DNA from 3 places in the Rhizobium sp. N621 genome. Region 2 is predicted to be linked to each of the others. Evidence: riboswitches for the same ligand, from Rfam matches in the RefSeq annotation. Region 2 holds a riboswitch; each other region holds the start of a gene.
The links. Region 2 has a riboswitch for thiamine pyrophosphate ahead of AMK00_RS19855 (ABC transporter permease). Riboswitches for the same ligand answer to the same signal wherever they lie in the genome.
Positions count from the first base shown of each region.

Region 1: another riboswitch for thiamine pyrophosphate. It lies ahead of thiM (hydroxyethylthiazole kinase); the one in region 2 lies ahead of AMK00_RS19855 (ABC transporter permease).
Region 3: another riboswitch for thiamine pyrophosphate. It lies ahead of thiC (phosphomethylpyrimidine synthase ThiC); the one in region 2 lies ahead of AMK00_RS19855 (ABC transporter permease).

Region 1 covers NZ_CP013498.1:376,421-381,715, reverse strand. Annotated here, with positions in the region: gene AMK00_RS26455 (ABC transporter permease) at 1-244, opposite strand, end outside; gene AMK00_RS26450 (ABC transporter substrate-binding protein) at 328-1,854, opposite strand; gene AMK00_RS26445 (DUF1349 domain-containing protein) at 2,085-2,669, shown strand; TPP riboswitch at 2,765-2,861, shown strand; gene thiM (hydroxyethylthiazole kinase) at 2,903-3,706, shown strand; gene thiE (thiamine phosphate synthase) at 3,703-4,338, shown strand; gene thiD (bifunctional hydroxymethylpyrimidine kinase/phosphomethylpyrimidine kinase) at 4,335-5,168, shown strand.
Region 2 covers NZ_CP013495.1:4,135,465-4,140,759, forward strand. Annotated here, with positions in the region: gene AMK00_RS19840 (ArsR/SmtB family transcription factor) at 48-389, opposite strand; gene AMK00_RS19845 (SDR family NAD(P)-dependent oxidoreductase) at 493-1,263, opposite strand; gene soxR (redox-sensitive transcriptional activator SoxR) at 1,387-1,857, opposite strand; TPP riboswitch at 2,191-2,304, shown strand; gene AMK00_RS19855 (ABC transporter permease) at 2,465-3,271, shown strand; gene AMK00_RS19860 (ABC transporter ATP-binding protein) at 3,268-4,080, shown strand; gene AMK00_RS19865 (ABC transporter substrate-binding protein) at 4,145-5,155, shown strand; partial or broken gene AMK00_RS19870 (acyltransferase family protein) at 5,245-5,295, shown strand, end outside.
Region 3 covers NZ_CP013499.1:192,931-198,225, forward strand. Annotated here, with positions in the region: gene thiO (glycine oxidase ThiO) at 1-890, opposite strand, end outside; gene thiC (phosphomethylpyrimidine synthase ThiC) at 887-2,719, opposite strand; TPP riboswitch at 2,814-2,945, opposite strand; gene AMK00_RS28005 (acyltransferase family protein) at 3,052-4,182, opposite strand; gene AMK00_RS28010 (metallophosphoesterase family protein) at 4,613-5,295, shown strand, end outside.

The DNA of each region.
Region 1 (5,295 bases), on a different replicon from region 2:
AGATCGACTGGCCGAGATCGCCCCGCAGCAGCTGGCCGATATAATAGACATATTGCAGGCCGAGCGACTGATCGAGGCCGAGCTTGGTTCTGAGATCGGCAATATCCTGCGGCGTCGCATCCGGCCCGAGCATGACGGCGGCCGGATCTCCCGGCGTCACGCGCACGATGACGAAGACGATCGTCACGACGAGAAACATCACGACGATCATGCCGAACAGGCGCTGGAGGATGTAGCGGATCATGAATGCTGGCCTTCAAGCCTTTGCGGATACGGCAGAAAGGAAGACCGGCACCGGCCGCAAAGGGCCGGCGCCGGCGGTGATGGTTACTTCTTGATCGAGGCATTCCAGAAATACGGCCACGGAGCCGGATCGACGCCCTCGAGCTTGACCGATTTCGCCGAGACGGCGTTGAAATCGCCGATCTTCATGAAGGGCGCATCGGCATAGACGGCCTTCTGGACATCGGCCCAGAGTGCCACACGCTTCTTCGGATCGACTTCGGAGGTGAAGGCATCGACGGCGGCCTTGCGGGCCGGCGTATCCCACCAGCCGGGCGAGCTGGTCGAGAGCGAGCCGATCAGCGCCGGCTCCGGCAGGAAGGGGCTGTGGGTGATGTAGATATCCCAGAGTTTCGGATCGGTGCGGCGCTGCGTCAGCGTCGCCCAGTCCACCACCTGCATATCGACGGTGAAGCCGGCAAGCTTCAGATATTCGGCGGCGACCTGCGCCATCTTGTAATGGAACTCGTATTGGCGGCTGGTCAGGATGCGGATCGGCTCGCCATTGTAACCCGCTTTCTTGGCGGCAGCCGCCGCCCCTTCCGGATCGGCGACATTATAGGCGCCCTCGACGCCGGCATCCGTCGACCAGGCAAAGCTCTTGGGGTAGATGGCGCCGTCGAGTGCATAAAAATCCTTGCTGCCGAAAGCGGCGGCCAGCATGTCTTCCATGCTGAGCGCCTGGCGGATCGCCTTGCGAACCTCGACATTCCCGGCGACACCTTCCTTCGTGTTGAAGACGAAAACAGGATAGCCGAAGGGCTTCAGCATGACCGGCTGCGAGGCCGTCGAGCCCTTCAGCTTGTCGTAGGATTCGACCGGGATCGAATCGACATAATCATACTGGCCGGAAACGGCGGCCTCGACGCGGGTGTTCGGATCCGGCACCGGCACGAAGCGGATTTCGTCGAGATATTGATGGCGGGCGCCGCCATAACCATTGCTGTCGCCTTCGCGCGACTTGTATCCGTCGAAGCGGACGAGCTGGATATATTGATCGGCCTTGCGCTCCTTCAGCATATAGGGGCCGGTGCCGATGAACTCCTTCATCGGTTCGTCCTGCTTTTCCGACGGGATGATGATCGCCGCCGAATTGTTGAAGGCGAGCAGCGAGGTCAGCGGCGCATAGGGTTGCTTCAGCGTGATGGTCACGGTCGCGGGATCGGCGGCAGCGATCTTGTCGATGAATCCGGCCACCTGCTTGCCGCGCGAGGCGATCTTCATCCAGCGGTTCAGCGAGGCGACGACATCATCCGAGGTCATATCGCTATTGTCGTGGAACTTGATGCCGGTCCGGAGCTTGATCGTATAGGTTTTGCCGTCGGCGCTAATCTCGGGCAGGCTTTCGGCCAGAAGCGGCGTGACGTTCCAGCTCTTGTCGAAGGTGTAGAGCGTTTCGAAAATATGCTGGGTGACGATGCCGACGAGATCGGCCGTCGACGACATCGGATCGAGCGTCGGCGGCTCGCCGATCGTCGCGACATTGATGACGCCGCCCTTTTCCGCAGCAAGCAGGGTCGAAGGCAGGGCGACGAGCGCAGTGCCGAGCAGGAATGCGACAAGCGTTTTCATGTGAGGGCTCCCGAGTTAAGTTCCACAATTATGTAATTCATCTTTTTGTAACAGAATAAGAGATGAAGTAATCGTGTCAAGCGGAAGCCCACGGATTATGTCGTGAGACGAGGGTCGCGACGGCCAACACCGCCGAACCGCGGGTGCGGCTGGCCGCCTTCGCGAAGCTCGCGCATTATGGGGGCGCTAAGAATCGGCTGCGCCCGCGGCTTCAATAAAGCGAGGATGGAATGGACATCGATTTCAACAACGGAAAATGGCTGAACGAACCGACAAGCTGGCACGCCGACGCAACCGGTCTGACGCTGACGACAGGCGAGAAGACCGATTTCTGGCGGGAGACCTATTACGGCTTCACCCGCGACAGCGGCCACTTCCTCGCCTTCCCCACCGCCGATAGCTTCACCGCCCAGATCCGCGTGCAAGGCGAGTTCCGCACCCTCTACGACCAGGCCGGCTTGATGGTGCGCCTCGACGAAAAACGCTGGGTCAAGACGGGCGTCGAATTCACCGACGGCGAAGCCTTCCTCAGTACCGTCGTCACCGACGGCAAGTCCGACTGGTCCGTTTCGCAGCCCTTCAAGGAACTTGAGGATTTCCACATCCGCGTTACCGTCGCAGCCGGCGCGCTACGCATTCAGGCCTCCAGCGACGGCAGCCGCTGGCCGCTGCTGCGGTTAGCGCCCCTCCCGATTGCCGACAGATACGAGGTCGGGCCGACCGCCTGCACGCCGGAACGCAGCGGATTGACAGTGCAGTTTTCGGAGTTTTCGATCGGGGCAGCGATTACGACGGATCTGCATGATTTAAGTTGAGGAACGCTGTGATCCCTTCAACCAGCTTTGTCGGAAGGCAGGCGAAACGTCATTTTCGGGATGACAGCCGCGTGCTTCTCTGCGAAAAAGAGCGCGATGAGAGACAGGGGCGTTCGTCGACAGACGGGCTGAGAAGAACCCTTCGAACCTGAACCGGATAATGCCGGCGGAGGGAGTCGCTCGGGGATCGCCGTAGACGCCGCCCCGCGCCTGCCCCGCCTGAAAGGGGCGCCATGCAGAGCAAGACCACCTCGGGAGCCATGCTGGAGGCGATGCGCGAAAAGCCGCCGCTCGTCCACTGCATCACCAATTACGTCGCCATGAACATCGCGGCCAATGTCCTGCTGGCATCCGGCGCTTCGCCGGCCATGGTGCATGCGGCTGAGGAAGCTGGCGAATTCGCCGGCATCGCGAGCGCGCTGACTGTCAATATCGGCACGCTGTCGACGCAATGGCTCGACGGCATGCGGGCGGCGGCCAAGGCGGCTGCCTCATCCGGCAAACCTTGGGTGCTCGATCCGGTGGCGCATTATGCGACGGCCTTTCGCCGCCAGGCGGTTGCCGATCTGCTGGCGCTCAAGCCCACGATCATCCGCGGCAATGCCTCCGAGATCATCGCGCTTGCTGGCGGGGAGAGCCGCGGTCAGGGCGTCGACAGCCGCGATCCGGTCGAGCAGGCGGAGGATTCGGCCCGTCGGCTCGCGGAGCGGCAGCAGGCAATCGTCGCCGTCACCGGCGCCGTCGATTTCGTGACCGATGGCGCGAGGGCGGTGCGCATCAAGGGCGGATCGGTGCTGATGCCGCAGGTCACCGCACTCGGCTGCTCGCTCACCTGCCTGGTCGGCGCTTTCGCCGCCACCGCGCCGGAGGATCTGTTCGGCACGACGGTCGCAGCGCTCGCAACCTTTGCCGTCGCCGGCGAAGATGCCGCGCTCGGCGCGGCCGGCCCCGGCTCGTTCGCTTGGCGCTTCCTCGATGCGCTGGCCGCGCTCGACGGCGAAGCGCTGGATGCGAGAGCCAGGGTATCGATCGCATGAAGGCTTTCGACCTTTCGCTCTATCTCGTCCTCGATCCGGATCTCTGCGCCCGGATCGGCATGGTCGAGACCGCCCGGCTTGCCGTTGCCGGCGGCGCGACGATGGTGCAGCTGCGCGACAAACAGGCGGGGACAGCACGCATGATCGAGACCGGCCGCGCCTTGAAACAGGCGCTCGGCGGCACCGGCGCCCACCTCATCGTCAACGACGACGTCGAGGCGGCGATCGCCATCGGCGCCGATGGCCTGCATATCGGCCAGGAGGACATGGATGCGCGCACGGCTCGGGGGATGATCGGCCCCGACATGATCCTCGGCCTCTCGGTCGAGACCGAGGCGCTCGCGGCTGCCGTCGATCGCGATCTCGTCGATTATACCGGCGTCGGCCCGGTGTTTGCGACGCCGACCAAGGCCGACCACAAGCAGCCGATCGGCCTTGACGGTCTTGCCAGGCTGGTGCAGGTCTCGCCGGTGCCGTCGGTCGCCATCGGCGGGTTGAAAGCGGAGCATGTGGCCGAAGTCTTTGCCGCCGGCGCCAAGGGGCTTGCCGTCGTCTCCGCCGTGTGCGGCACGCCGGATCCGGCGGCGGCCACCCGCCGCATCGCCGCAGAAATTCGAAAGGTCCCGGCATGATCCGCAACGTCCTCTCCATCGCCGGCTCCGATCCGTCCGGCGGCGCCGGCATCCAGGCCGACCTCAAGGCCTTTTCGGCCCGCGGCGTCTATGGCATGGCGGTGCTGACCGCGCTGACGGCGCAGAACACGCAAGGGGTCACCGGCGTGCATCTGGTGCCGCCGCAATTCGTTGCCGACCAGATCGATGCCGTCTTTGCCGATGTGCGCGTCGATGCCGTGAAGATCGGCATGATTGCCAATGCCGGCATCGCCGAAGCCGTCGCCGCCGCCCTTTCCGCAGCTCTGGCCGCAGCAACCGCCAAAGGACGCAGCATTCCCGTCGTCCTCGATCCGGTGATGATCGCCAAAGGCGGTGCCGCCCTGCTCGCGCCCGAAGCGGTCGACGTGCTGACGCTGCGGCTGCTGCCGCTCGCCACGATGCTGACCCCGAACCTGCCGGAGGCCGCCGCGCTGCTGCACCAGCCGGTCGCGACGAACCGGGTAGAGATGGCAGCGCAGGCCGAACGGCTGCGCGCCCTCGGCCCGGCCGCCGTGCTGGTCAAAGGCGGTCATCTCGACAGCGACGACAGCCCCGACGTGCTCGCCGCCGCCGACGGGCTGCATTGGTTCGAAGCCCAGCGGGTGCCGACGAAGAACACCCACGGCACCGGCTGCACACTCTCCAGCGCGCTGGCGGCCGAGCTTGCCAAGGGCGCTTCGGCGCGGCAGGCAGTCGCCATCGCCAAGGATTATCTTGCCGGCGCGGTCGCGGCGGCCGGACGCCTCACCGTCGGCTCAGGCCATGGCCCGGTGCAGCACTTTCATGCGCTCTGGAAAGACGGCGCATAAGTACTGAAATCGACGAACAGTCTCCATCGAACGGCCTGGTCTCCCCGGGCCGTTTTCGCCTGTGCCGGCCGCCCTGCGTAGCGAGCGCAGCCAGCGCGGCTGAATCACTGGCGCCGATTGAAAAACC
Region 2 (5,295 bases):
GGATCAGCCTATCTTCGACGCAGCAACCGTGTTCCGCAAGGGCGGTACTAATCGTTTTCAGCAGCCGGAAAAAGATCGAACAACGATTCAAGGAAGGCAAGCACGCTTGTATTGCCGATACGGTAATAGACCAGCCTACCCTGACGGCGCGTATTGACGAGGCCTTCAAGCCTTAAACGTGCGAGCTGCTGCGAGACCATTGCCTGCTGAATGCCGAGGATGTTTTCGATTTCACCGACCGTCCGCTCCTCACTCGCGAGTATGCAAAGAATCAGAAGTCGGGTCTGGTGCGCCAGCGCCTTCAGCAGATCGCTCGCCTCACGAGCGTTTCCAGCGAGTTTGTGCAGTTCCTGACCGGACATTCCCGGCTCGGGCTTGGGCAATGGCATTCGACATCTCGGAAGGGAAGCGAAAAGGCAGATCAGCACAATAGCATATTCGCACACGCGAATTTGCCAAAAGTGATGAAATGTCAAAAAAGGTCTAACTAAATCAGCAGATAAGCTGGCCGCCATTGATCTCGATGACCTGACCGGTAATGTATCCGGAGAGGGAGGGTGCCGCCAGGAACAGATAGGCCGGAGCGCAGTCCTCCGCCGTGCCCAGCCGCTGCAAGGGAATAGACTTTCTCGTCTGCTCCAGCTTTTCGCGGGAGGAATAGCGCTCATGGAAATCCGTCTCGATCGTTCCGGGCGAGACACAATTGACGCGGATGCTATCCGGCGCGAGCTCGCGGGCAAGCGCCTTGGAATAGGTGGAAACGAAAGCTTTCGAAGCGGAATAGATCGAAGAACCGGGACTGCCGCCGGTCAGCGCGGAAATTGAAACGGTGTTGACGATGGCAGCGCCTTCCGCCGCCTTTAATGCCGGCAGCAGCGCACGCGTCAGCGCCACCACCGACGTCTGGTTCAAACGCACGATCGCCTCATAATCTGCGTCGGTCAGTGTGGCAGCCGGAAAACGGCCGAGCATGGTGCCGGCGTTATTGACGAGCACATGCACCTTGTCGAAAAAGGCAAGCGCATTTTCGGCAAATTGCGCAGCGCCGCCAGCGGCGGTGAAATCGGCGTGCAGCAGCAGCGCCCGTCTTTCGGATTCAGCCGTCAGCAGAAAATCCGGCAGCTCGCGCCCCGGTTTGCGTCCGGTATGGACGATCACCTTCGCGCCGCAGTCCAGGAACTGCCGGGCCACTTCGAGGCCGATGCCCCGCCCGGCGCCGGTCACGATGACATTGCGATTCTCGAATAGTCTCGGATGGAACACGAAGCCGTCCTCCTCGCGGACAAAGCCGCCTGTTGCGCCATTCGCCCTTAACATATGAGCGCGCCGGCCGAAAGAAAGGCGGCATCATCTTTCCGCGAGAGGCTAGCGCTCTTCCCCGAAAGCTCACACTTCGTTTTCGCTCTCCAGCAGCCGCGGGCCCGGCCCTTCCTCGCCGAGCCGATCGAAGGGATTGCGCAACGGACAGCTTTCGATCGACAGGCAGCCGCAGCCGATGCAGCCGGTCAGACGGTCTCGCAGCAGGCTCAGCTGTCTGATTCGCGTGTCGAGCTCATCCTTCCAGCGCGCCGACAGCGTCTGCCAGTCGGCAACCGTCGGCGTGCGTCCCTGCGGCAGGGAGGCAAATGCCGTCTGGATTTCCGAAAGCGGAATGCCGACACGTTGCGCCACCTTGATGATGCCGAGCCGGCGAAGCACATCGCGTCCGTAGCGCCGCTGGTTGCCGCGCGTGCGGATACTCGAGATCAGCCCCTTGACCTCATAGAAATGCAGCGCCGAGACGGCAAGACCGCTGCGTTGCGCCACTTCACCGACCGTCAGAAGCCTGCCGAGCGGCGTTGCAGAAATCCTATTCATCGCCTATTGACCTCAATATTAGTTGAGGTTTTATAACCCCTGCTCCCCCGCCCGTAAAGCGCGAGGCGCAGGAAGGAGCGGCAGTGAGATCATCCGGTCGATAAAAGCTGGAACGAGGGCATCGGCGCTCGTCCGCCCCCGTATCGATCGCTCCAGCCGATATAGCCCCCGAGAGGCGAGCGCTCGGGTTCCGTTCCCGGCAGGTACGGAACCTCGGAAAACACCCGGACAGGACCTCGTCCGGGTGTTTTTTCATCGGCAATCCCTTCCCGACCGGCCGAACTGCTTTGCAATTTTGCGGTTGCGGCAAGAAAACCCCGATGATAGTTTTCGCCGAAATAACAGGGGAGCTCCGTGTCGCCGGGGCTGAGATGCGAGGCGCAAGCTTCCGGACCCTTCTAAGCTGATCTGGGTAATGCCAGCGGAGCGAGGTCCAAATGCATTCCGGCGCGCAAGTGTCACTCTACCCGACGTCCGGCCATTCCGCCGGCACCCCTATCGATGCCGTCAAGGCAATCGCCCCGAATTGCGGCAGGCTGCGCATCGAGACCGATGCCCTCGACAGGTTTGCGCGAACGGCCCGACGAAAGCCTGAAATCGAACGCCGATGACATCGCCACGCCCATCGGATTCGCGTCTTGCGACGCTCTGTCTCGCCGTGTACCGGGCAATGCCCGCCTTGCTCGCCGGCTTTGCCTTTCTGGCGGCATGGGAACTCTATGTCGATCTTTCCGGCATCAAACCGTCCATTCTGCCGGCGCCTTCGCGTATCCTTGTCCAGGGTTGGCTGAACCGAGAGGGGCTGATGTCAAACACCTGGCCGACGCTCGGCGCCACAGTCGGCGGTTTCGCTCTGTCGCTCGCCTTCGCCTTCGCCTCTTCGATCCTGATGGATTTCATGCCCTTCATGCGCCGGGCACTGCTGCCGATCTTCATTGCCAGTCAAACTTTGCCGCTGGTGGCGATCGCACCCCTCGTCGTTCTCTGGTTCGGTTTCGGCCTTTTGCCGAAGATATTGCTGGTGGCCCTCGTCACCTTTTTCCCGCTGCTCGTTGCCCTGCTTCAGGGTTACGAGGCGACCGACCGCGATATTGCCGAATTGCTGAACTCGATGAAGGCGAGCCGCTGGCGCATTTTCCGCCTGGCGCGCCTTCCCTCCTCTTTGCCCTTTTTCTTCGCGGGTCTCAGGATCTCGATCACCTATGCCGTCGTCGGCGCGATCTTTGCCGAATATGCCGGCGCTGCAAGCGGCCTCGGCATCTATATCCTCAACGCCAAGAACAATTTCCGTCCCGATCTCGTGCTCGCCGCCGTGATCGTCAGCGCTCTCTTGACGCTCTGCCTCTTCGCGCTGACGCTGGTTATCCAGCGTTTCGTCATGCCCTGGCAGCCATCCCAGGAGCGGCGCAGATGACCGGTCAGATGCTTGAGCTGCGCAACATCTCGAAATCCTTCGACGGCATGAAGGTTCTGAGCGACATTTCACTCACCGTCGCAAACGGCGAGTTCGTCTCGATCGTCGGCCCATCCGGCTCCGGAAAATCGACTGTGCTGAGACTGCTGACACAGGCGCTGCGGCCTGATTCCGGCGCCATGCTTTTCAACGGTGCAGCGCTGGAACAGACGCCGCATTCCTTTGCCTTCATGCCGCAACGCGATGCGCTGATGCCGTGGCGCCGAATCATCGATAATGCCGCGCTCGGCCTTGAAGTGAAAGGCATGACTCGTCGGGCGGCCCGCGCCGCTGTCGCGCCCCTCTTCGAGCGGTTCGGCCTTGCCGGCTTCGAGCATCACTACCCCTCTTCTCTTTCCGGCGGCATGCGCCAGCGTGCGGCACTGCTGCGCACCGTCATCCAGAAGCAGGACATGCTGCTGCTCGACGAGCCCTTCGGCGCGCTCGATGCGCTGACCCGCACACAGATCCAGGAGTGGCTGCAAGGCATGTGGACCGAACATCGCTGGACGGCGCTGCTAATCACGCACGATGTCCGCGAGGCCGTTTTCCTCTCCGATCGGATCTACGTGCTGTCTGCTCGCCCGGCCCGCGTCATCCGCGAATTCCGTGTCCCCCTGCCCCGCCCGAGAAGCATCGCCGATCTCGGTTCACCCGCAGCTCAGGCAATCGAGACTGAAATCCTGCAAACCCTGCTTCATCCGCTGGAACAGGATGATTTTAGGCCGACCGGCCTGAAATCTGGCTCCTGTTCCAATTTTAAGAGTTAGAGCCTGATGTCGTCCGAAAACCGCACTTTTCGGCATCATGCTCTCAAGACCTGAGGAGGTCACCATGCCGCTTCTCACCCGTCGCCAGACGATCCTCGCCGCCATCGCGACAAGCCTCGCCGGCCGCACCGCCTTCGCCCAACCGGCGCCCGCAAAGGTTCGCATCGCGCTGGACTGGACGCCCAACACCAACCATATCGGCATCTATGTCGCCAAGGCGAAGGGCTTCTATGCGGCCGCCGGCCTCGATGTCGAAATTCTACCCTTTACCGACACCAGCGCCGGCACGCTGGTATCAAACGGGGTCGCCGATTTCGGCATCAGCAGCGAGATCGAGGCCCTCACGCAGCGGGCTGGCGGCGGTGACGTGAAGATGGTCTATGGCGTCGTCCAGACGGAAACCGCGCGCCTGATCTTCAAGGGCGGACGCGACGACATCAAGAGCCCTAGAGATCTCGACGGCAAGACCTATGGCGGCTTCGGCGGCACCTGGGAGAGCGCGCTGGTCTCGGCAATGATCCGCAATGACGGCGGCAAAGGCGACGTCAAGACCGTCACCCTCGGCACCTCCGCCTATGAGGCACTGGACAATGGCTCGATTGACTTCACGCTGGAGATCTACACCTGGGAGGGCATCGCCGCCGAGCTGGAGAATCGGAAGATCAGCCGCTTCCATTATTCCGATTACGGCATTCCCGACGAGCAGACGACGGTCATCGTTTCCAGCGACGCCTATCTCTCGGCCAGTCGAGAACACGCGCGCGCCTTCATCCAGGCCACACGTCAAGGCTATGTCTACTCCATCGACCATCCCGACGAAGCCTGCGACCTGCTGATATCAGGAAGTAACGGCGCGCTGATGAACGCGGAACTGGTAAAAGCATCTCAGAAAGCGTTGATCGAAGGCCATTTCCTGAGATCCGAGGCCGGCGTGATCGGCACGCTTGACCCGGCAAAGGCCGATGCCATCGGCGGCTTCCTGATCGAGAACGAGATCCTGGTGGATGCGAATGGCGTCGCGCTCAAAGAGAAGCCGGACTTTTCCACCTATTACACCAACGAGTTCCTCGGCTGATCCGGCCCGGGCCTTGCCGAAGCGGCTTTCCGCGGCAATGCTTTGAGCCTGGGGCGGTTTAAGCCGAATCGGGCAGGGCGGGGAACGACATGCGAGCACAGGACAGACTCGTCGGAGCAGACTTTCTGCGCGCGATGGCC
Region 3 (5,295 bases), on a different replicon from region 2:
TTGACATGGACCGTCCGCCCCTCCTGCGTTACCCGCGGCAGATTGTCGGGATAAGCCGGCCGCACGCCTGCGCCGGTTTCCGTAACCCGTGCCTCGCCGAAGGCAGGATTGAGGGTATAGGCGGCATTCAGCAACTCCATCAGCGAACGCGCGGTAATCGGGCCGACATCGTCACTTTCGATCATCGTCGCCCCGATCATGAAGCGATTTCCTTCGCGCGGCACGATATAGATCGGGTGGCGCGGATGCAGCAGGCGAACGGGGCGAGAGAGAGTGATCTCGTTCGTTTCGACGCAGAGCATCTCTCCGCGAACACCGCGCAATCCGGGCAGGCGGCCGATCTGGGCGGCCCCGGTGCAGTCGATCACGCGATCGTAAGGGGCAAGGTCAGCATCGCCCGTGACGCCGAATGTGAGACGCACGCGGGCTTCTTCGAGTCCGGCGGCCAACCCCGAGAGCGCCTGCCGCGGATCGAGATGCGCTTCCTGCCGGAAGAACAGCGCCTTGCGAAAGCGGCCGGCAAGGTCAGGCTCCAGCGCCGCGATCGCCTGCTCGTCCAGCCATTCCCACCCGCTTGTCCGACGGGAAAAGCGGTCGAGTTCGCCGGCATCGCGGCCGCCCGCCACGACAAGTGTTCCCCGGCGATTGACATGGCCGGGCAGTGCCGCCTCCCACCAGTCCGCGGCAAGGCGACCGAGCGTCAGCACCGGCTCTTCTGCGCTTTCCCGCTCGCACCACGGCGCCAGCATGCCGCCGGCAAAGCCGGAGGCACCAGCGCCGACCTTGTCGGCCAGCTCCGCAAGGGTGACGCGGAAGCTGTGGCGATAGAGCTGCCAGGCCACGGTGAGGCCGGCAACGCCGGCCCCCTTGACGAGAACGCGCATGGTCATTCTCCGACGGGCGTTTTCGCGACCTCTGCGACCGGCATGTAGAGATCGCCGCCATCGCGGTACTTGGCCGCCATGGCTTCCAATCCCTCTTTCTGAGCTTCGGCGCGAATGTCGTGGGAAATTCTCATGGAGCAGAATTTCGGGCCGCACATCGAACAGAAATGCGCCACCTTGTGCGCCTCCTTCGGCAGGGTCTCGTCGTGGAAGGAACGGGCCGTATCCGGGTCGAGGGAGAGGTTGAACTGATCCTCCCAGCGGAATTCGAAGCGCGCGCGCGATAGCGCGTCGTCGCGGATGCGGGCGGCCGGATGTCCCTTGGCAAGATCGGCAGCATGCGCTGCGATCTTGTAGGTGATGACGCCGGTCTTGACGTCGCTGCGGTCGGGCAGCCCCAGATGCTCCTTCGGCGTGACGTAGCAGAGCATGGCCGTGCCGAACCAACCGATCATGGCGGCGCCGATACCGGAGGTGATGTGATCATAGCCCGGCGCGATGTCGGTCGTCAGCGGTCCGAGCGTATAGAAGGGGGCTTCGCCGCAGACCTTGAGCTGCTTGTCCATATTCTCTTTGATCTTGTGCATCGGCACATGGCCGGGGCCTTCGATCATCACCTGGCAATCCCTGGCCCAGGCAATCTTGGTCAATTCGCCGAGGGTTTCGAGTTCGGCAAATTGCGCTGCGTCATTGGCGTCCGCGATCGACCCCGGACGCAAACCGTCGCCGAGCGAGAAGGAGACGTCATAGGCGCGGCAGATATCGCAGATTTCCTCGAAATGCTCGTAGAGGAAACTCTCCTTGTGGTGATGCAGACACCACTTGGCCATGATCGAGCCGCCGCGTGAGACGATGCCGGTGACGCGATTGACGGTGAGCGGGATATAGGCAAGCCGTACGCCGGCATGGATGGTGAAATAGTCGACGCCCTGCTCGGCCTGTTCGATCAGCGTATCCCGATAGACTTCCCAGGTCAGATCCTCGGCAATGCCGTTGACCTTCTCGAGCGCCTGGTAAAGCGGCACCGTTCCGATCGGAACCGGCGAATTGCGTATAATCCATTCGCGGATGTTGTGAATGTTGCGACCGGTGGAAAGGTCCATGACCGTGTCGGCGCCCCAGCGGATCGCCCAGACCATCTTCTCCACCTCCTCCGCCATCGACGAGGTAACGGCCGAATTGCCGATATTGGCGTTGATCTTCACGAGGAAGTTCCGGCCGATGATCATCGGTTCGGTTTCGGGGTGGTTGATATTGGCGGGGATGATCGCCCTGCCCTCGGCGACTTCCCGGCGCACGAATTCGGGCGTCACGAAATCCGGAACATGGGCGCCGAAGCTCTCGCCGTCGCGGGCGAGCGCCTCCTTCGCGGCCTGCCGGCCGAGGTTTTCGCGGATCGCGATAAACTCCATTTCCGGGGTGATAACGCCGGCACGCGCATAGGCGAGCTGGGTGACGGCGCGGCCGGCCTTTGCCTTTAGCGGCGTGTTGCGAATGGGAAATTCCGGCGTCAGCCGTTCGCCCGTGGCAAAACCATTGTCTTCAGGCTTCACCACCCGGCCTTCATAGGCTTCGACGTCGCCACGCGCCCTGACCCAGGCCTCGCGCAAACGCGGCAGCCCGGTGTCGATGGAAACCACATGGGCCGGATCGGTATAGGGGCCGGAGGAATCATAGACCGTGACCGGCGGCTCGCCGGAGGTCGGGTGAAGGCTGATTTCGCGCATCGGCACGCGCAGATCCGGATAGAGCGCTCCGGGTTTGACGATCTTGGTCGAGGCCGGAAGCGGGCCGGTGGTGACGACGGGGGTAAGCTGGGGTGCAACTATATTCATGGATGAGGCTCCAAGGTTTGACGTTTGGAGACCCAGTTCCAGTGTTGGAATGATGGAAAGACGCCTTGCGCGACAAAGCGAGATTCGCCCAACAGCCGCAGCGTCCGCACCGTCCCTACGCCAGTATGAACTGGATCAGGTTCAACGGGTCACTGCGCCACAACCGGCAAAGCCGTATCGTCTAGCAGAATCTCAGCCCCTTGCCGGGACACCCCTGGTGAATGTTCGGCATCAAAGACCGGAGCGGCGTTCGTGTCAAGCCACGACCCGATGCGTTTCCATCGTCCAATCCCCTAGCACGGGGGTTGCCGTCGTCGCAAAAAACGACGCCGTCAAGCTGGTCTGAGCAGCTTGCGGCCTAAATAGACGCGCACGGGTGTATCGAAGCGAGTGTACAAGAGATGCGCAACAGCTATGGCAGTCAGGAGTGCGAGGCCGGCGGTGATCGGCCGTGGGATCACCTCGCCGGTGGAGATTTGGAGCTGAGCGCCGAGTTGCATTATTGGCTGATGGACGATGTAGAGAGGATAAGATATCTGGCCAAGATATGCGGCGAATGGCCGTTTCTCATGGGAGGAAACCGCTACGGCCAGCACGAGCACGATCGGAAATATGATAGCGATGCAGACGAAGTCGAAGATGTCTCTGGCGACGGCAAAGGGGCAAAACAGAACCGCGATCAGGAGGAAAAGCGGGACCTGAGGCGGTACCGCCCTGATACGGTTGCTTATATCCCAGCGGAAGATCAGCACACCGGCAAGGAACGAAAAGCCGACCCTGACCAATCCCTCGAAGAACGTTCGCCAGCTGCCAAATCCGACTGGTCCGACGGTACCCTCGATCGAGACGACGGCGAAAAGCGCTGCGGCCAATAGGGCGAGAGCCGCTATCTCATGCCAAAGACGAATTCTCCGTCGGGCGACTGAGCCGTAGGCCACGCCTGCGACTATTTCAAAACAAATAGACCAGAGGGGGTTGTTGATCGCGAACGCCTCTTGTCCCACCAAAAGTCCGAGCGGCAAAAGAAGCAATGCGCCGAGTGCAAGAATCGAGACGTCAAGACCGGAAAGAATCGAGGCGTAGGTAAATTGCGCCGCGAGAACGCCTAAAGCGACACCGACCGCGATCATGGGATAAAGTCGTATTGTGCGTTTGAGGAGGAATGTCCTGTTTCGCAACATGCCCGACTTCAGCTTTGCGTCATATCCGTGTGCGAGAACGAAGCCACTGAGACAAAAGAAGAAATCCACCGCCAGATAGGCGTGAAAATGAAGGCCGAAGGCAAAAGCCTGGTTAGCATGTAGGAGAACCACTGACAGCGCCGCTATCCCCCGAAGCTCGTCGAGGAAGACAAAATGGTTCTTTACCTCGTTTTCCCAACTGGCCGGGCGCAAGGCGTCATTGGTATCGAGATCCGCGGTGCCACAGAATTCTGATCGGGTTAACTCGTCTGTGACAGCCAAGGGCTTTCACTCCCCTCATGTTTGCGTGCATTTTCCTGCCGGGAGTCAAAAACCGCTGCACATTCCGCGAAGATCGTCCGGCTCATTTTCTTCCGTAAGTTGCGAGGATAGACATTCGGGTTGAAAATATTGCCACAGCGGAACCTAAAGTTTTATCGACAGGAAATTTGCCGCCGCGATACCGAAAGCAGCAATCATGAGCTTGCATTCGAAATACCTCATGCTGCGATTGCTGCCGTGCCTGCCCCGATCGAGCAGCATTGACTGTGGATGGGCCGGTTTCGCCGACCCATTTTACTCGCCAGGACGCCGCCGCCATGCTCTGAATGTTCGTGGCATATTCCGATGTTTTGCTGCCGGGCGATAACGATCGTACGCTTATCTCCGGCGCCTGGTTGGATCACTCTATCGCAACACCATTCTTGCATTCATGGCCTATCGTTTCGTCCACACCGCCGATCTCCATCTCGACTCTCCCCTGCGCTCTCTCGCGCTTCGCAACGCAGAGCTGGCCGACCTCGTGAGCGACGCCAGCCGGCAGGCGCTGGTCGCGATCGTCGATCTTTGCCTTGAGGAACAGGTCGACGCGCTTGTCATCGCCGGCGATCTCTACGACGGCGAGCAGACGTCGATGAAGACCGCGCGCTTCCTGGCAGGCGAGCTCGAACGCCTGCACCGAGCGGGCATCTCAGTCTTCAAGATCCGGGGCAATCATGATGCGATGTCGAAGATCGCCAAGGAACTGGTGATGCCCGATACGGTGAAGATCTTCGGCGGCCATGCCGAGATCGTGGAGGCCACGAAGGGCAGCTTGTCGGTCGCGATCCACGGCCTGAGCTTTGCGAAACCGCAGGCCCCGGACCCGTTGCTGCCGAAATTCAAGCCGCCGGTCGCGGATGCCGTCAACATCGGCATCATGCATACGAGCCTGGCCGGATCGGCCGGACATGATGTCTATGCGCCCTGCAGCGTGCTCGACCTGCATGCCTCGGGTTTCGATTACTGGGCGCTCGGGCATCTCCACCAGCGCAGCCATTATCCCGGCGCGGCGACGGTCATCATGCCCGGCATGCCGCAGGGCCGCGACATCAATGAAGCGGGGGTCAAGACCGT